Regions from separate parts of the Viridibacillus sp. FSL H8-0110 genome, predicted to be linked through region 1. Evidence: a T-box and tRNA genes for the amino acid it is inferred to sense, from the RefSeq annotation. Region 1 holds a T-box; the other holds one or more tRNA genes.

Region 1 (9,832 bases):
CACAAAGTGATAATGATACAATGAAAATTCGTATAGAAGATATTCTAGTAGTTGGGAAGGATGTCATATTAGTGAAAGCACGATAGTGAAATGTATGACAATTCATTGATAATTAATCCGTGGCTTGGTACAATAAGTTAACAAGTATCTTTGAAAAGATGGGAATAAAATGACGTTTATTATAAATAACTTAGAAGAAATTCAGCTAAAGATTAAAAAAGCAGCAAACAGGGTAGATAGACAAGTAGCAGATGTATCAATAATCGCAGTTACAAAGCAAGTGTCTACTGAACGAGCTATTGAAGCGCTTGATGCAGGATTAAATCAATTAGGCGAAAATCGTCCAGAAGGCTTGTTAGAAAAAAGAGAAACAATTACCGAGGGTGCTGTATGGCATTATATCGGCTCGATGCAAACTCGTAAAGTTAAACAAGTCATCGATAAAATTGATTATCTACATTCTTTAGATCGTATTAGTTTAGCAGACGAAATTGAAAAACGAGCAACACGTATTGTTAATTGTTTTGTACAAGTAAATGTTTCAGGTGAAGAATCAAAGCATGGTCTGCAACCAGAAGAAGTCATACCGTTTATAGAGCAACTATCGCAATATTCTCGTATACGCGTAGTGGGTTTAATGACAATGGCCCCAAATACAGAAGATTTAGAAGTAGTTCGCAACATTTTTAAAAATCTCAAAAAACTACAATTGGAAGTCGAAAATAACGGATATGCTCATGCACCATGTCACGATTTATCGATGGGAATGTCAAATGACTATGAAATCGCTGTCGAAGAGGGTGCAACGTATGTTCGAATTGGTACGGCTCTAGTTGGCAACGAAAGAAGGGATTCTTAATGAGCATGAAGGATAAAATTAAGAACTTTTTTTTACTAGAAGAAGATGATGAAGACTATTATGAGCAATCACAGCAATCGCAACCACAACAGCAACATCAACAGCAAGAGCAACGCCAACAAAGAGTCATGTCACAACCAGTTCATCAAGCTGCAGTAAGTCAACCTGCAGTTAAAAAAGTAAGCAACAAGGAGCGACGGAGTGTGGCAACTGAACATACAAATACACCTAATCTAGTAAGTATTACACAAAAATCTTCTAAGGTTGTCTTAGCGGAACCTCGTGTCTATGCAGAAGCTCAAGATATTGCTGAACATCTAAAAAGCAAGCGTGCAGTCGTTGTAAATCTACAGCGTATAGATAAAGAGCAAGGTATTCGTATTATTGACTTCTTAAGTGGTACAATATGTGCACTGGGTGGAGATATAAAACGTATTGGTACGGACATATTTTTATGCACACCAGATAATGTAGAAGTTGACGGTAATATTTCTGAATATTATTATGAAGACTGATCAAACTGAGGAGTTTAATAATTTATGTTTATAGTAGGTAGTATAATTTCAAAATTAATTTTCTATTATTCAATTGCGCTTATCATTTATATTTTGATGTCGTGGGTTCCAGCAGCTTATGAGTCTAAATTCGGACAAATTTTAGGTAAAATTTGCGAGCCGTATTTAGAGTTATTTAGACGTTTTATTCCACCGCTAGGTATGATTGATATTTCGCCAATCGTCGCGTTATTTGTATTGAATTTGGCAAATCAAGGAGTAATAAGTTTGTTTAATGGATTTTCACTCTAGTTTTTAGTCAATGTCACTCTTCCCCACAATATGAATGTGGGGTTTTTTTATTAAGAAAGGAGGGGTATTATGGAAGAGATATTTCAGCATTTCCGACCAGAAGAGCGTGAATTTATTGATCAAGTTAGTGGCTGGCGTATGGAAGTAGAAAATCGATATGCGCCAAAGTTAACGGACTTTCTAGATCCGCGTCAACGTTTTATAGCACAGTCAATTATTGGACATCAAGGCGATATTGAAATGGCGAATTTTGGTGCATTTGATGAAGCTGAGCGCAGAAGGATTCTTATATACCCGTCCTATTTTGTACCAGTAGAAGAGGATTATCAAATCACGGTATTCCATCTGCGCTATCCTACTAAGTTTGTTCAGCTTGAGCATCCAGATGTTTTAGGGGCGTTACTATCACTTGGTTTAGGAAGAGAGAAATTTGGGGATATAAGATTAGACAACTCTACAGCCCAATTCGCTATTGCTTCAGAAATAGAAGATTATGTCCGAGCTAATCTCACTTCAATTGGTAAGGTAAAAGTATATGTAGAAGAGCTAAATTCAACTGAAATGTTACTATCAAATGAAGAAGTTTGGACGGATGAAATGATGACAGTAAGTTCGATGCGTTTAGATACAGTTATCGCTTCTGTATTTAATATATCTCGTCAGAAATCAGCAGCACTTATTAATAGTGGAAAAGTGAAGGTTAACTTTACTATCCGTGAAAATATTTCTTTTGAGTTGCATGAACTCGATTTACTATCGATTCGAGGTTTCGGGAGATTTATGATAAGAGCTATTGAAGGAAGAACAAAAAAAGATAAAATTCGCATTAATATAGGTCGTATGGAAAGAAAAACATAACAATTTCATTAAATTTGTTGTTTTTTCGATGTACTTACCATTAATGACCTGTATAATAGTTTACAATATATATTATGCTATAAGGGAGAGTGTAGAAAATGCCGTTATCGCCTGTTGATATACATAATAAAGAGTTTACTCGTGGTTTCAGAGGTTACAATGAAGATGAAGTCAATGAGTTTTTAATGCAAATCATAAAAGACTATGAAGTTGTTTTAAAAGAGAAAAAAGAGCTAGAAAGCAAATTACTAACTTCGAATGAGCAAATTGGTCACTATAATTCAATTGAATCAACACTTCAAAAATCAATTGTCATTGCACAAGAAGCTGCTGAAGAAGTGCGACGTAATTCTACTAAAGAAGCAAAATTGATCGTTAAAGAAGCTGAGAAGAATGCTGATCGTATTGTTAACGAAGCTCTATCAAAAGCACGTCGTATTGCACTAGAAATTGAAGAGTTGAAAAAACAATCTAAAGTATTCCGTAATCGCTTCAAAATGATTGTTGAAGCCCAATTAGATTTGATTGAATCCGATGATTGGGATCATTTATTGGAGTATGAAATTGATTCAACAGAATTAGAGCGCTTAGATACACCTGTAGAGTAAACGATACTTGACTGAATGCTTTCTGTTTTCTATAATGTCAACATATCAAAGAAAAAGTTATGATGGAGACAGTATTTTTTGAGTGATGTAAAAGCGATCTGAGGACGGTGTAAGCTCAGACTATACATTCAAGGAAGAAAATCACTCTGGAACTAGATTACTGAACAAAAACAGTAAGTAATCTCGGCTCACACCACGTTAAGGTGTCTAAGAGGCGTATTAAATTATTATACGCAATTAGGGTGGTACCGCGAGATAATTCCTCCTCGTCCCTTTTTTGGGATGGGGAGTTTTTTATTTGCTTAAAAAAGAGGAGGATTTTATATGGAATACAAAGATACGTTATTAATGCCGAAAACAGATTTCCCGATGCGTGGAAATTTACCGGCTAATGAACCGAAAATTCAAGAAAAATGGGAAGAAATGGACATCAACGCGTTGGTGTTAGAGCGTACAAAAGATCGCCCAGCATTCATCTTACATGATGGCCCTCCATACGCAAATGGCGATCTTCATATGGGACATGCATTAAACAAAGTATTAAAAGATATGGTTAATCGTCACCGTTCAATGACTGGTTACTTCGTTCCTTATGTACCAGGTTGGGATACGCATGGTCTACCAATCGAGCAAGCACTAACTAACAAAGGTGTAAAACGCAAAGAAATGACTACTGCGGAATTCCGTAAACTTTGTGAAGAGTATGCTTACGAGCAAGTTGATCGTCAACGAACTCAATTTAAACGTATCGGTGTTCGTGGTGACTGGGATAATCCATATATCACATTACAACCTAAATTCGAAGCGCGTCAAATTAAAGTCTTTGGTGAAATGGCTAAAAAAGGTTATATCTATAAAGGTTTAAAACCAGTTTACTGGTCTCCATCAAGTGAATCAGCATTAGCTGAAGCAGAAATTGAATACCAAGATATCAAATCACCATCTATCTATGTTGCATTTGCTGTAAAAGACGGTAAAGGTGTAGTTAATACTGATGAAAACTTTATCATCTGGACAACAACGCCATGGACAATTCCTGCTAACTTAGGTATTTCCGTGAATCCAGAATTCACATATGCGGTAGTAAAAGTGGCTGATAAGAAATTTATCATAGCTAAAGGTTTACTTGAAAAAGTAGCAGAAACTTTAGAATGGGAAAACTACGAAATTGATCGTGAAATTGCTGGACAAGATTTAGAATACGTTGTAGCAGCTCATCCTTTATATGGCCGTGATGCATTGATTATGTGTGGTGACCACGTTACACTTGACGCAGGTACTGGTTGCGTTCATACAGCCCCTGGACATGGTGAAGACGACTTTAACATCGGTAAAAAATACGATATCGGTATTTTAAGCCCAGTTAATAACCGTGGTGTATTAACTGAAGAGGCTCCTGGTTTTGAAGGATTGTTCTATAATGATGCCAATAAAGAAATTACAAAAGCATTAGAAGAAAAAGGAGCGTTACTAAAGCTTTCATTCTTCTCACACTCATATCCACATGACTGGCGTACCAAAAAACCAGTTATTTATCGTGCAACTGCACAGTGGTTTGCTTCAATTGAAGCATTCCGTCCAGAATTGTTACAAGCAATTCGTGATACAAACTTTACACCTTCTTGGGGTGAAACACGTCTATTCAATATGATTCGTGATCGCGGGGACTGGTGTATTTCTCGTCAACGTGCTTGGGGTGTTCCAATTCCAGTGTTTTATGCTGAGAATGATGAACCAATCATTACTGAAGAAACAATCGAACACGTTGCAAATCTATTTAAAGAACACGGTTCAAACATTTGGTTCGAACGTGAAGCAAAAGATTTATTACCAGCAGGCTTCACTCATCCAGGTAGTCCAAATGGCGAATTTACTAAAGAAACCGACATTATGGATGTTTGGTTTGACTCAGGTTCTACACACCAAGGTGTATTAGATGAACGCCCAGAATTACGCTACCCTGCAGATCTTTATTTAGAAGGCTCTGACCAATACCGTGGATGGTTCAACTCTTCACTTATTACAAGTGTTGCTATACATGGGCATGCGCCGTATAAAGGTTTACTTTCTCACGGTTTCGTATTAGATGGCGAAGGGCGCAAAATGAGTAAATCTATTGGGAATATTATCGCTCCTATCAAAGTAATGAACCAATATGGTGGCGATATTCTACGTTTATGGGTAGCATCAGTAGACTACACAGCTGACGTTCGTATTTCGATGGACATCATGAAGCAAGTTTCTGAAGTCTACCGTAAAATCCGTAATACGCTTCGTTTCCTACATGGTAATGTGAGCGACTTCAATCCTAAAACAGATCGCGTAGCATATGCAGATCTTCGTGAAGTGGATCGCTATATGTACATGAAATTACAAGATGTGATTAAAGCGGTACGCACACATTATGATAACTATGAATTTGCAAGCGTATATCACACAATCAACAACTTCGTAGCAACTGAGTTAAGCTCATTCTACTTAGATATTGCAAAAGACGTTGTGTATATCGAAGGTCAAGATAATGCAGACCGTCGTGCAATGCAATCGGTTATGTATGATACATTACAAGCATTATTAAAATTATTAACTCCAATCATTCCACATACAACAGATGAAATGTGGTCGTATTTAGATAACACAGAGGCAGTAAGCGTTCAATTAACTGATATGCCAGAAGCTGTTGAACAAGAAGATTTTGAAGCATTACGCACGAAATGGGCTCAAATCATCACTGTTCGTAATGCAATTTTAAAAGCTTTAGAAGAAGCGCGTAACGCGAAAATAATCGGTAAATCATTAGAAGCAAAAGTGACAGTCTTTGCAGATGAAGCAACTACATCTTTACTTGCAGATCAAGATATTAATTTTGCTCAATTGAATATCGTTTCAGAATTCGTGGTAGGCGGCGAAACTACACAAGCTCCGGCAGAAGCAGTAGTAGTAGATAACGTAGCTGTTCTTGTAGAAAAAGCTACAGGTGAAAAATGTGAACGTTGCTGGTCAATTTCTGAAACAGTTGGTCAAAGTGAATCACACCCAACATTATGTGCACACTGTGCGGATGTTGTAGAAAAATACTATCCTGAAGCATAATTGAAAAAATGAGCAGTCGATAACTAATCGGACTGCTCATTTTTATATGAAAAATGTACATTCAAAGATATCAGAAACAATATAAAAATATATTTTTGTTTAAGAGACTGCCTTTTTCAACGATTATTCATAGAAAGGGGCTTTTTTGTTGCAAAAAGAAGTATTTTATGAGTAGTTTTTTTCATTCATAGCTCTGTTATGTTAAAATGGTTAAGATATAGAGTAAACGGAGGATATTGCGGTGTATAAATATTATGGGCTAGCAGCTTTTGTAGTAATTATCGATCAACTAACAAAATGGAGTATCGTTAAAAACATGCAACTTGGTGAAAGTATTATGCTATGGGATCCTTATTTTGGACTTCTTTCGCATCGTAATCGCGGAGCAGCATGGGGAATGTTGCAGGGACAATTTTGGTTATTTGCAATTGTTACGGTAGCTGTAATAATCGGTATTCTTTATTATTTTCATAAAGAAGCAAAAGGAAAGCCATTATTTCAAGCGAGCCTTATGTTCTTATTAGGTGGAGCGATTGGTAATTTTATTGATCGTGTATTTCGCGGTGAAGTAGTGGATTTTGTAAATGTACTAATCCCAGTTATTAATTATGATTTCCCGATTTTTAATATTGCAGATGCAGCGCTAACAATTGGTGTTGTGATGTTAATTATTTATATGCTCTTTGAAGAGAAACTCAATCAGAAAAAGGTGAAACAATGACAGCAGTAAGTTATACAGTAATGCAAGAATTGAATGGTGAGCGTATTGATAAAGCATTTGCAGCAATGCAACAAGACTGGTCTCGTTCTCAAATTCAAACTTGGTTAAAAGATGGAATCGTTATGGTAAATGATGAGCCTGTTAAAACAAAATATAAAGTCAAAGAAGGGGACGTTATTTCAGTAACCCCACCAGAAACAGAACCACTTGAAATCGTTGCAGAAGATTTAAATTTAGAAATCGTCTATGAAGATAGCGACGTTATTGTAGTTAACAAGCCAAAAGGCATGGTTGTACACCCAGCACCAGGTCATGCAACTGGTACTCTTGTAAATGGTCTAATGTATCATTGCCAAGATTTATCAGGCATTAATGGTGTAGCGCGTCCTGGAATCGTACATCGTATTGATAAAGATACTTCTGGTTTATTAATGGTTGCCAAAAATGATAAAGCACATGAATCATTAGTACAGCAACTTGTAGATAAGACAGTAACTCGTCGTTATACGGCGCTTGTTCACGGTCATATTCCGCACGATAAAGGAACAATTGATGCTCCGATAGGTCGTGATTCACGCGATCGTCAAAAAATGGGTGTTGTTGATAATGGAAAGCATGCGATTACGCATTTTACTGTAATCGACCGTTTAGGAGTGGATTACACTCTTGTACAATGTAGACTAGAAACAGGACGTACACATCAAATCCGTGTCCATATGAACTATATTGGTTATCCATTAGCCGGTGATCCAAAATACGGGCCGAGAAAAACACTCGACTTTGGTGGACAAGTTCTACACGCCGGTGTATTAGGCTTTATTCATCCTTCAACTGGTGAATATTTAGAATTTGAGGCGCCATTACCAGCTGATTATGAAGAGTTATTAAAAGAATTGAAAAGTAACTATTGACATTTTAAGTCCTAGCGTAATATACTTGTCGTAGTGGAAAACAAAATATTCACCTTTAAAGACAGTCCAGAGAGGCTGAGAAGGTATGCGTGAAATGTGGAAAATCCTTGTGATGCAAGTTTTTTTCGACATATCTTAAGTACACCTATATCCTCTTGGGCTCATTGCTCAAGAGGTTTTTTTATGCCCATAACGAAAGGAGGAAAAATAATGACAATGAAGGCAGTATTACTTGATGAACCAGCTATGAATCGAGCATTGACTCGAATCGCTCATGAAATTATTGAACGAAATGAAGGAATTGATGAGTGCATTTTAGTCGGTATTAAAACGAGAGGCGCTTATTTAGCAAGAAGGTTAGCGCAAAAAATCAATAGAATTGAAGGTAAGGAAATCCGTACCGGAGAACTTGATATCACACTATATCGTGATGATTTATCAACAAAAACAGACAACGAAGAGCCACTAGTACAGCAAGTTGATATTACGGACAACGTATCAGAGCAAAAAATCATTCTTGTAGATGATGTACTATACACAGGACGAACAGTAAGATCAGCGATGGATGCGGTCATGGACTTAGGAAGACCTTCTCAAATCCAGCTAGCCGTATTAGTCGATCGTGGTCATAGAGAACTACCTATTCGTGCTGATTATGTAGGGAAGAACATTCCGACATCAGGAAATGAAAGAATCGTAGTTAACATGGTTGAAGTTGATGCTACGGATTGCGTCACAATTCACGAATAAGCAAGGTAAAGAATGTGAGGATAAAAGGATATGGCAAACACAGTATTAGATATAGATGAAAAACCAAAAGCACTCCAACTTATTACCCTTAGTGCTCAACATATGTTTGCGATGTTCGGCTCAACAATATTAGTACCTAAACTTACTGGCTTGAGCCCAGCGATGGCTCTTTTAACAAGCGGTATCGCAACACTGATATTCTTATTAGTAACAAGATTTCAAGTCCCAGCTTACTTAGGATCTTCATTCGCTTTTATCACACCAATTATCTTTGTTTCTCACTCGGGTGGTGTTGGAAGTGCGATGATTGGATCAATGTTCGTCGGTTTAACTTACGGCTTAGTCTCACTACTCATTTGGAAAACGGGTTATAAATGGATTATGAAATTACTACCGCCAATCGTTGTAGCGCCGGTTATTATGGTTATCGGTCTTGGACTTGCAACAGTCGCAGTTGATATGGCGATGAATATTTCAGATGGTAATGGTGGGAAGATATATAGTTTCCCAGACTTCTCTGCAGCACTAGTTACGTTAGCTGCAGCCATTATTTGTACAATCTTCTTCAAAAATATCATTAGCACAATGCCAATTTTAATTGGTTTAGTTGTAGGATATATATACTCAGCAGCAATCGGTATTGTTGACTATACTGCAATTGGACAAGCGAAATGGTTCGCACTTCCTGACTTTTTAATACCAGGAATAGATTATGAATTCAAGGTGACAAGCACATTGCTTCTAGCGATGGTACCAATCGTGATTGTCACGATTTCAGAACATATTGGCCACCAATTAGTATTGGGTAAAGTTGTGAATCGAAACTACATTAAAGAGCCAGGTTTACATCGTTCACTATTAGGTGATGGTTTAGGAACACTAATGAGCGCTTTCATCGGTGGCCCACCGAAAACAACTTACGGTGAAAATATCGGTGTCCTAGTATTAACAAGAGTATATAGTGTATATGTTATTGGTGGCGCAGCAATTTTAGCGATAGTGATGGCATTCTTTTCAAAAGCGATGGCAGTTATCGAAACAATTCCAACTTCAGTGTTGGGCGGTGTGTCTATTCTATTATTCGGAATCATCGCATCTAGTGGTCTACGAATGCTAGTTGAAAATAAAGTTGACTTCGATGATAAACGTAATCTAGTCATTGCATCAGTTATCCTGATCTTTGGAATCGGTGGCGCAACGTTGAAAATACCGCAAGTTTCTGACAC
Region 2 (9,832 bases), 2.6 Mb from region 1:
TTCACTTTTCCTTGCTTTAAGCGTTCTAAATTTGCTTGTAATTGTGGTGCATTTCTAAAATTAAGTGGTTCTTCGGCTATGGACAATTTCCATAACACATCACAATGCAAATCGATAATATTCATATGTTGTACCCCCATTAGCTATCTTACTGCACATATTATACATGGTTACGATGTTTCAGCATAATATCGCTTGTTTGATTTTTGAAATACTTGTGTGCACAATATGACCGATAGTAGCACTGCTATTGCCGAAAATCCTACAGCCACCATTTGTAAAGAAAACCATTCAGCTAGAGCACCGATAATAAAAGTAAATGAAATTTGTATTATACTTAAGAACATTGCTGTTACACTACCAAACCGCCCCATAATTTCTGTTGGCACATTTTTTTGATAGAAAGTATCATATCCTGAGTTGGAGAATGACATAAAGAACCCTAAAAAGATAAATGCTGCAGTTGCTGTCCAAAACCCTACAGAGCTGTAAAATAATAAATAGCCAACTGTGGTCATCAACATACCTACGGCAAAGTATATTTGTAATGATATTTTTTTCACAAACATTGCTGATATTGATGCCCCAATAATTGAGCCTATCCCCGTAATGCTAACGATTACTCCATACATTTGATTAGATAATCCTAAGTTTTGCTTAATAAATGTCACCTCTTGTGAATCTAGAGAAAAAGCAATCATTAAAGCAACTTGGAATAATAAATATACTTTTATAAAATAATGATCTTGTTTTATATATGACTTAACAACTTGCCAATCTACTAACATCATTTTTAAAGAAAATGGTTCACGCTTTAATATTGTTTCATCTTCGATATTTGGTAACAGGTAAATACAAATCGCACAACAAAAGAATGTAACTGCGTTAATCACGACACATATCGTTGTACCTACTGTTGCAATTAGTATACCCGCAAGCGCTGGGCCGATTAAAAACGAACCTGAATTCATCATACTCATAATTGAATTAAATCGTCGTCGATCGGTTTCCTTTACAAATTTCGTAATATAAAAAGTAGAGCTGGGCCCAAAAAAAGAACCTGCCATATTTGCAACAAAGATTATGGTATAAATAATCCAAATCGATCCCATAAAAGGTACAAGTAGCACAAGTAAACCTCTTATCACATCAGAAATTATCATTAATCTTCTCTTATTCTGCCTATCAATTATGGAGCCGGCAAAGAAATTTGTTAGTAACTTTGCAACAGGACCTACAATATAAATACCTGCAACTGCTGCTGCTGATTTGGTCATATCAAGAACCAAGACATTCAACGCGATTATGTAAATCCAATTCCCAAAAAACGAAACGCCAATTCCACTAAGTAATAAAGAATATCTTTTCCACATCCCAATTTTCACCCCTTATTTGTCAATCGATTGATGAAATTGTATTTCCCCCTTCTACATACAATAAAATCTATATATTTCCATTTTACAATTATGTAAATTTAATATGTATATAAATTTCTGAAGATTCCATAAAATATCTTTCTAATTTCACATAGTTGTCATTAATATTGAGCACAACAAAAATGGAACTGTATCCCCACAGTCCCATTTTTACTTTATTCTATTTGATCGCTAGGTGAATCTGAGGAACCGTATGCTTCTACTTCTAGAAAACTGTCCTCATTATCAACAATCGATCTTTCATCCTGTATAGGTCTCTCTGTTGATGCATTTAATAGTTCCTCCTCAACAGGTCTGTCAGTAGGTACCTTATTTTCTGGTACATGTTCAACACATGTCAGTGCTGTTGGAATAGCCTCTAATCGACCAAATGGAATGTCTTCTCCACATTCACTACATTTTCCATAAGAACCATCATCAATAGCTCGCAACGCAGCCTCAAGTTTTTCAATTTCTTGTTCATTATGCTCGCCTATCGCCATTTCTGTTACTTGATCTGTTAAATCAGTTGCTTGATCTGCAGGATGGTTGTCATAATTGGATAACTCTGTTGAGTCTGGGGGCTCATGTGTATATTTTCTTCCCTGCAACACAAATAATTCTTGTATCATTTGATTTTTTAAATTTTGATATTTTGTGTTCGTCATTTTATTCCTCCATTAATATAACCTATTTTTATTATTTCCTATATTTTTTAAATCAAACATAAAAAAGAGTACTGCTTTTTGCAGTACTCTAAATATCCATTCCAGTATAGATTAATATAGCATCTCTTAAAAGTTGTGCTGTACCATTTTGCTCTTTATCATAATAGCTCGTGAAACGTTCATCTGCTATATACATTTCTGCAAGTCCTGCATGTGCTTCTTTACTATACTTTGGCCAATAATACATTAACCATCGCTTATGTGCTTCGGCAGCACGCTGAGCAACATCACTATCAGCTTGACCAGTTTCCATTGCTTGCTTTAATAATCTCTTCACGTCTTGCTCTAATGCTTGCACTTCTTCATATTGCTGCTCAGTCATTTGTTGCACTTTATTATTGGAAGCATCAACTGTAGTATCTCCGTAATTTTGACGTATCTCTTGACCATATTGTTTTTCATTATCTAAAATCATTTTTTCCTTTAAACCTTCAAACTTTTCTTCATTCGACATTTGAATTCCTCCATTCATAGCACTGATCGTTTTAGTTACCGTTGTTATCATGACATCTAATTGGTGGCGTTTCTCCATTAATGCCTTATAATGCTCCATTAAGGCATTCTTATAGTCAAAATTCTCGACTGTTATGATTTCTTTAATGACTTCTAACTTAAAGCCTAATTCACGATAAAATAATATTTGCTGTAACAAATCAATCTCTTCTTGCCCATAAATACGATAACCTGAAGAATTTACACGTGTAGGTTTTAACAAGCCTAGATCATCATAATAACGCAATGTTCTTGAACTAACTCCTGACAGCTGAGCAAGTTTTTGAATTGTCATTTCCATCTTCTTTCACCTCCATGTTTCTACTATATAGTTTGACGTAACGTTAAGGTCAACAGTATTTAAAATAAAAAATCTAAGTATCGGCAATCAGCCTTTACTTAGTATGTTACTTTCATTATCTGCAAAAATAGCTTTAACTCATTAAAAAAATGCCTTTTCAATTTACTTTCCAAACGCAAAAAAACCATTAGAATCAAATATGATTCTAATGGTTTTTAAAGTATGACCCCTACGGGATTCGAACCCGTGTTACCGCCGTGAAAGGGCGGTGTCTTAACCGCTTGACCAAGGGGCCTATATGGCGGAGAAGGAGGGATTTGAACCCTCGCGCCGCTTACGCGACCTACACCCTTAGCAGGGGCGCCTCTTCAGCCACTTGAGTACTTCCCCATATATGGCTCCGAAGGTAGGACTCGAACCTACGACCGTCCGGTTAACAGCCGGATGCTCTACCACTGAGCTACTTCGGAAAAATTTTAATGGTGGGCCTAAATGGACTCGAACCATCGACCTCACGCTTATCAGGCGTGCGCTCTAACCAGCTGAGCTATAGGCCCATAAAATTGGAGCGGGTGAAGAGAATCGAACTCTCGACAACAGCTTGGAAGGCTGTGGTTTTACCACTAAACTACACCCGCATCATGGTGGGTCAGGACGGAATCGAACCGCCGACACTTAGAGCTTCAATCTAATGCTCTACCAACTGAGCTACTGACCCATGATGATTAATACAATATTTTTAAAAAATGGCGGTCCGGACGGGACTCGAACCCGCGACCTCCTGCGTGACAGGCAGGCATTCTAACCAACTGAACTACCGGACCATTTGGTTGCGGGGACAGGATTTGAACCTGTGACCTTCGGGTTATGAGCCCGACGAGCTACCGAACTGCTCCACCCCGCGATAATGATATTATGAAATTAAATTTTAAAAAATGGAGGAGGAAGAGGGATTCGAACCCCCGCGCGGTATGACCCGCCTGTCGGTTTTCAAGACCGATCCCTTCAGCCAGACTTGGGTATTCCTCCAAAAAATATAACGTTGTGTAGATGGTGGACCTTGCAGGACTCGAACCTGCGACCGGACGGTTATGAGCCGTCTGCTCTAACCAACTGAGCTAAAGGTCCTTTAGTTTGGTTAGTATGGCGGCAGAGGGGATCGAACCCCCGACCTCACGGGTATGAACCGTACGCTCTAGCCAGCTGAGCTACGCCGCCATGATGGTATTAAATTTAGTAATAAATTGGTGGAGCCTAGCGGGATCGAACCGCTGACCTCCTGCGTGCAAGGCAGGCGCTCTCCCAGCTGAGCTAAGGCCCCATAGGGTTGAAAGTATTAATGGTCGGGAAGACAGGATTCGAACCTGCGACCCCTTGGTCCCAAACCAAGTGCTCTACCAAGCTGAGCTACTTCCCGTTAATGGCGCGCCCGGCAGAAGTCGAATCCACAACCTTCTGATCCGTAGTCAGACGCTCTATCCAATTGAGCTACGGGCGCATTTATATCACTTATATTATATTAAAATATGGTGCCGAGGACCGGAATCGAACCGGTACGGTAGTCACCTACCGCAGGATTTTAAGTCCTGTGCGTCTGCCAGTTCCGCCACCCCGGCATATTTTGGAGCGGAAGACGAGGTTCGAACTCGCGACCCCCACCTTGGCAAGGTGGTGTTCTACCACTGAACTACTTCCGCAATATGCTGATAAACTTAAAAATTATGGTGCGGGTGAAGGGAGTCGAACCCCCACGCCTTGCGGCGCTAGATCCTAAGTCTAGTGCGTCTGCCAGTTCCGCCACACCCGCATATAATGTTTTTTAAAAATGGTGAGCCATGTAGGATTCGAACCTACGACCCTCTGATTAAAAGTCAGATGCTCTACCAACTGAGCTAATGGCTCATATAAAATGAATGGTGCCGGCGAAAGGAGTCGAACCCTCGACCTACTGATTACAAGTCAGTTGCTCTACCAACTGAGCTACACCGGCATTGTTTATTTAAAATAATGGTGGAGGATGACGGGATCGAACCGCCGACCCCCTGCTTGTAAGGCAGGTGCTCTCCCAGCTGAGCTAATCCTCCATATTGTTCGCCTAGCAACGTCCTACTCTCACAGGGGGAAACCCCCAACTACCATCGGCGCTAAAGAGCTTAACTTCCGTGTTCGGCATGGGAACGGGTGTGACCTCTTTGCCATCGTCACTAGACTATTTTCTTAAGGACAAGAATTATTATAACATATTTTTTAAAGTTTAGCAAGTGTTTTTTGCTATTTTAGAAAAGTTTTTTTCTTATTCTCTCAAAACTGGATAAATTACATTGAAGTTCGTTAAGTAAAATTTGGTTAAGTCCTCGATCTATTAGTATTCGTCAGCTCCGTATGTCGCCACACTTCCACCTCGAACCTATCTACCTCATCGTCTTTGAGGGATCTTACTTACTTGCGTAATGGGAAATCTCATCTTGAGGGGGGCTTCATGCTTAGATGCTTTCAGCACTTATCCCGTCCACACATAGCTACCCAGCGATGCCCTTGGCAGAACAACTGGTACACCAGCGGTGTGTCCATCCCGGTCCTCTCGTACTAAGGACAGCTCCTCTCAAATTTCCTACGCCCACGACGGATAGGGACCGAACTGTCTCACGACGTTCTGAACCCAGCTCGCGTACCGCTTTAATGGGCGAACAGCCCAACCCTTGGGACCGACTACAGCCCCAGGATGCGATGAGCCGACATCGAGGTGCCAAACCTCCCCGTCGATGTGGACTCTTGGGGGAGATAAGCCTGTTATCCCCGGGGTAGCTTTTATCCGTTGAGCGATGGCCCTTCCATGCGGAACCACCGGATCACTAAGCCCGTCTTTCGACCCTGCTCGACTTGTAGGTCTCGCAGTCAAGCTCCCTTATGCCTTTACACTCTACGAATGATTTCCAACCATTCTGAGGGAACCTTTGGGCGCCTCCGTTACTCTTTAGGAGGCGACCGCCCCAGTCAAACTGCCCGCCTGACACTGTCTCCTACCCCGCTAAGGGGCATGGGTTAGAAGTTCAATACATCTAGGGTAGTATCCCACCAACGCCTCCTCCGAAGCTGGCGCTCCGGAATCTCTGGCTCCTACCTATCCTGTACAAGATGTATCAAAATTCAATATCAGGCTACAGTAAAGCTCCACGGGGTCTTTCCGTCCTGTCGCGGGTAACCTGCATCTTCACAGGTACTATAATTTCACCGAGTCTCTCGTTGAGACAGTGCCCAGATCGTTACGCCTTTCGTGCGGGTCGGAACTTACCCGACAAGGAATTTCGCTACCTTAGGACCGTTATAGTTACGGCCGCCGTTTACTGGGGCTTCAATTCGCACCTTCGCTTGCGCTAAGCACTCCTCTTAACCTTCCAGCACCGGGCAGGCGTCAGCCCCTATACGTCACCTTACGGTTTTGCAGAGACCTGTGTTTTTGCTAAACAGTCGCCTGGGCCTATTCACTGCGGCTCTCTCGGGCTTTCACCCTACTAGAGCACCCCTTCTCCCGAAGTTACGGGGTCATTTTGCCGAGTTCCTTAACGAGAGTTCTCTCGCACACCTTAGGATTCTCTCCTCGACTACCTGTGTCGGTTTGCGGTACGGGCACCTTTTACCTCGCTAGAGGCTTTTCTTGGCAGTGTGAAATCAGGAACTCCGGACATACGTCCTCGTCATCACAGCTCAACGTTATAGAAATGGGATTTGCCTCATTTCACGCCTCACTGCTTGAACATGCATAACCAACAGCATGCTTACCCTATCCTACTGCGTCCCCCCATTGCTCAAATGGTAAATAGGTGGTACAGGAATATCAACCTGTTGTCCATCGCCTACGCCTATCGGCCTCGGCTTAGGTCCCGACTAACCCTGAGCGGACGAGCCTTCCTCAGGAAACCTTAGTCATTCGGTGGACGGGATTCTCACCCGTCTTTCGCTACTCATACCGGCATTCTCACTTCTAAGCGCTCCACCAGTCCTTCCGGTCTGACTTCACAGCACTTAGAACGCTCTCCTACCACGGACATCTAAGATGTCCATCCACAGCTTCGGTGAATTGTTTAGCCCCGATACATTTTCGGCGCAGCGTCACTCGACCAGTGAGCTATTACGCACTCTTTAAATGATGGCTGCTTCTGAGCCAACATCCTGGTTGTCTAAGCAACGTCACATCCTTTTCCACTTAACAATTACTTTGGGACCTTAGCTGGTGGTCTGGGCTGTTTCCCTCTTGACTACGGATCTTATCACTCGCAGTCTGACTCCCGTGCATAAATCACTGGCATTCGGAGTTTGTCTGAATTCGGTAATCCGGGATGGACCCCTAGTTCAAACAGTGCTCTACCTCCAGGATTCTTTATCACGAGGCTAGCCCTAAAGCTATTTCGGAGAGAACCAGCTATCTCCAGGTTCGATTGGAATTTCTCCGCTACCCACACCTCATCCCCGCACTTTTCAACGTACGTGGGTTCGGGCCTCCAGTAAGTGTTACCTTACCTTCACCCTGGACATGGGTAGATCACCTGGTTTCGGGTCTACAACCACATACTCATTCGCCCTATTCAGACTCGCTTTCGCTGCGGCTCCGTCTTCTAAAACTTAACCTCGCATGTAATCGTAACTCGCCGGTTCATTCTACAAAAGGCACGCTATCACCCATTAACGGGCTCTAACTACTTGTAGGCACATGGTTTCAGGATCTATTTCACTCCCCTTCCGGGGTGCTTTTCACCTTTCCCTCACGGTACTGGTTCACTATCGGTCACTAGGTAGTATTTAGCCTTGGGAGATGGTCCTCCCAGATTCCGACGGAATTTCACGTGTTCCGCCGTACTCAGGATACACTCAAGAGAGAATGAACTTTCAACTACAGGGCTGTTACCTGCTCTGGCGGGCCTTTCCAGACCGCTTCGTTTAACTCATTCCTTTGTAACTCCATATAGAGTGTCCTACAACCCCAAGAGGCAAGCCTCTTGGTTTGGGCTATTCCCGTTTCGCTCGCCGCTACTCAGGGAATCGATTTTTCTTTCTCTTCCTCCAGGTACTTAGATGTTTCAGTTCCCTGGGTCTGCCATCAAGACGCTATGTATTCACGTCAAGATACTGCTCCATTACGAACAGTGGGTTCCCCCATTCGGAAATCTCCGGATCAAAGCTCACTTACAGCTCCCCGAAGCATATCGGTGTTAGTGCCGTCCTTCTTCGGCTCCTAGTGCCAAGGCATCCGCCATGCGCCCTTAATAACTTAACCTAAAAGTTAGTTATTAAGCCTAAAAAACTTAATAATAAAAAATGTGTTACTTAATTTGCTTCAATGTCGTTTTATCCAGTTTTCAAAGAACAAGGTTTTGAAGATCATTTTACAATGAGCCTTCAAAACTGAACGCAAGACGTTAATCGACAGATCCAAGATCTGTTTCCGTAATTATCCTTAGAAAGGAGGTGATCCAGCCGCACCTTCCGATACGGCTACCTTGTTACGACTTCACCCCAATCATCTATCCCACCTTCGGCGGCTGGCTCCATAAAGGTTACCTCACCGACTTCGGGTGTTACAAACTCTCGTGGTGTGACGGGCGGTGTGTACAAGGCCCGGGAACGTATTCACCGTGGCATGCTGATCCACGATTACTAGCGATTCCGGCTTCATGTAGGCGAGTTGCAGCCTACAATCCGAACTGAGAACGATTTTATGAGATTAGCATACCCTCGCGAGTTAGCGACTCTTTGTATCGTCCATTGTAGCACGTGTGTAGCCCAGGTCATAAGGGGCATGATGATTTGACGTCATCCCCACCTTCCTCCGGTTTGTCACCGGCAGTCACCTTAGAGTGCCCAACTAAATGATGGCAACTAAGATCAAGGGTTGCGCTCGTTGCGGGACTTAACCCAACATCTCACGACACGAGCTGACGACAACCATGCACCACCTGTCACCAATGTCCCCGAAGGGAAAACTCTATCTCTAGAGCGGTCATTGGGATGTCAAGACCTGGTAAGGTTCTTCGCGTTGCTTCGAATTAAACCACATGCTCCACCGCTTGTGCGGGCCCCCGTCAATTCCTTTGAGTTTCAACCTTGCGGCCGTACTCCCCAGGCGGAGTGCTTAATGCGTTAGCTGCAGCACTAAGGGGCGGAAACCCCCTAACACTTAGCACTCATCGTTTACGGCGTGGACTACCAGGGTATCTAATCCTGTTTGCTCCCCACGCTTTCGCGCCTCAGTGTCAGTTACAGACCAGAAAGTCGCCTTCGCCACTGGTGTTCCTCCAAATCTCTACGCATTTCACCGCTACACTTGGAATTCCACTTTCCTCTTCTGCACTCAAGTCTCCCAGTTTCCAATGACCCTCCACGGTTGAGCCGTGGGCTTTCACATCAGACTTAAGAAACCACCTGCGCGCGCTTTACGCCCAATAAATCCGGACAACGCTTGCCACCTACGTATTACCGCGGCTGCTGGCACGTAGTTAGCCGTGGCTTTCTAATAAGGTACCGTCAAGGTACGTTCAGTTACTAACGTACTTGTTCTTCCCTTACAACAGAGTTTTACGATCCGAAAACCTTCATCACTCACGCGGCGTTGCTCCATCAGACTTTCGTCCATTGTGGAAGATTCCCTACTGCTGCCTCCCGTAGGAGTTTGGGCCGTGTCTCAGTCCCAATGTGGCCGATCACCCTCTCAGGTCGGCTATGCATCGTTGCCTTGGTAGGCCGTTACCCCACCAACTAGCTAATGCACCGCGGGCCCATCTAGTAGTGACAGCCGAAACCGCCTTTCAGCATTTTGCCATGTGACAAAATGGATTATTCGGTATTAGCCCCGGTTTCCCGGAGTTATCCCAATCTACTAGGTAGGTTGCCCACGTGTTACT

The links. The T-box of region 1 lies ahead of ileS (isoleucine--tRNA ligase). A T-box ahead of a tRNA ligase gene usually reads a tRNA of that ligase, here a tRNA-Ile.
Region 2: it has a tRNA-Ile gene. The T-box ahead of ileS (isoleucine--tRNA ligase) is inferred to sense a tRNA for this amino acid. The anticodon was not compared.

Annotation. Positions count from the first base shown of each region.
Region 1 covers NZ_JBBOPJ010000001.1:3,400,870-3,410,701, reverse strand. Annotated here, with positions in the region: gene MHH98_RS17115 (PRC-barrel domain-containing protein) at 1-86, shown strand, start outside; gene MHH98_RS17110 (YggS family pyridoxal phosphate-dependent enzyme) at 170-859, shown strand; gene MHH98_RS17105 (cell division protein SepF) at 859-1,374, shown strand; gene MHH98_RS17100 (YggT family protein) at 1,399-1,665, shown strand; gene MHH98_RS17095 (YlmH family RNA-binding protein) at 1,735-2,523, shown strand; gene MHH98_RS17090 (DivIVA domain-containing protein) at 2,622-3,131, shown strand; T-box leader at 3,182-3,408, shown strand; gene ileS (isoleucine--tRNA ligase) at 3,456-6,224, shown strand; gene lspA (signal peptidase II) at 6,466-6,945, shown strand; gene MHH98_RS17075 (RluA family pseudouridine synthase) at 6,942-7,856, shown strand; gene pyrR (bifunctional pyr operon transcriptional regulator/uracil phosphoribosyltransferase PyrR) at 8,067-8,606, shown strand; gene MHH98_RS17065 (uracil-xanthine permease family protein) at 8,637-9,832, shown strand, end outside.
Region 2 covers NZ_JBBOPJ010000001.1:846,779-856,610, reverse strand. Annotated here, with positions in the region: gene MHH98_RS04320 (dipeptidase) at 1-125, opposite strand, end outside; gene MHH98_RS04315 (MFS transporter) at 171-1,373, opposite strand; gene MHH98_RS04310 (TraR/DksA C4-type zinc finger protein) at 1,592-2,083, opposite strand; gene MHH98_RS04305 (MerR family transcriptional regulator) at 2,172-2,936, opposite strand; tRNA gene MHH98_RS04300 (tRNA-Glu) at 3,160-3,231, opposite strand; tRNA gene MHH98_RS04295 (tRNA-Ser) at 3,236-3,326, opposite strand; tRNA gene MHH98_RS04290 (tRNA-Asn) at 3,332-3,406, opposite strand; tRNA gene MHH98_RS04285 (tRNA-Ile) at 3,417-3,493, opposite strand; tRNA gene MHH98_RS04280 (tRNA-Gly) at 3,501-3,574, opposite strand; tRNA gene MHH98_RS04275 (tRNA-Phe) at 3,579-3,654, opposite strand; tRNA gene MHH98_RS04270 (tRNA-Asp) at 3,684-3,760, opposite strand; tRNA gene MHH98_RS04265 (tRNA-Met) at 3,764-3,840, opposite strand; tRNA gene MHH98_RS04260 (tRNA-Ser) at 3,873-3,965, opposite strand; tRNA gene MHH98_RS04255 (tRNA-Ile) at 3,988-4,064, opposite strand; tRNA gene MHH98_RS04250 (tRNA-Met) at 4,081-4,154, opposite strand; tRNA gene MHH98_RS04245 (tRNA-Ala) at 4,182-4,257, opposite strand; tRNA gene MHH98_RS04240 (tRNA-Pro) at 4,277-4,353, opposite strand; tRNA gene MHH98_RS04235 (tRNA-Arg) at 4,358-4,434, opposite strand; tRNA gene MHH98_RS04230 (tRNA-Leu) at 4,464-4,552, opposite strand; tRNA gene MHH98_RS04225 (tRNA-Gly) at 4,559-4,633, opposite strand; tRNA gene MHH98_RS04220 (tRNA-Leu) at 4,659-4,743, opposite strand; tRNA gene MHH98_RS04215 (tRNA-Lys) at 4,763-4,838, opposite strand; tRNA gene MHH98_RS04210 (tRNA-Thr) at 4,851-4,926, opposite strand; tRNA gene MHH98_RS04205 (tRNA-Val) at 4,945-5,020, opposite strand; rRNA gene rrf (5S ribosomal RNA) at 5,030-5,145, opposite strand; rRNA gene MHH98_RS04195 (23S ribosomal RNA) at 5,279-8,208, opposite strand; rRNA gene MHH98_RS04190 (16S ribosomal RNA) at 8,393-9,832, opposite strand, start outside.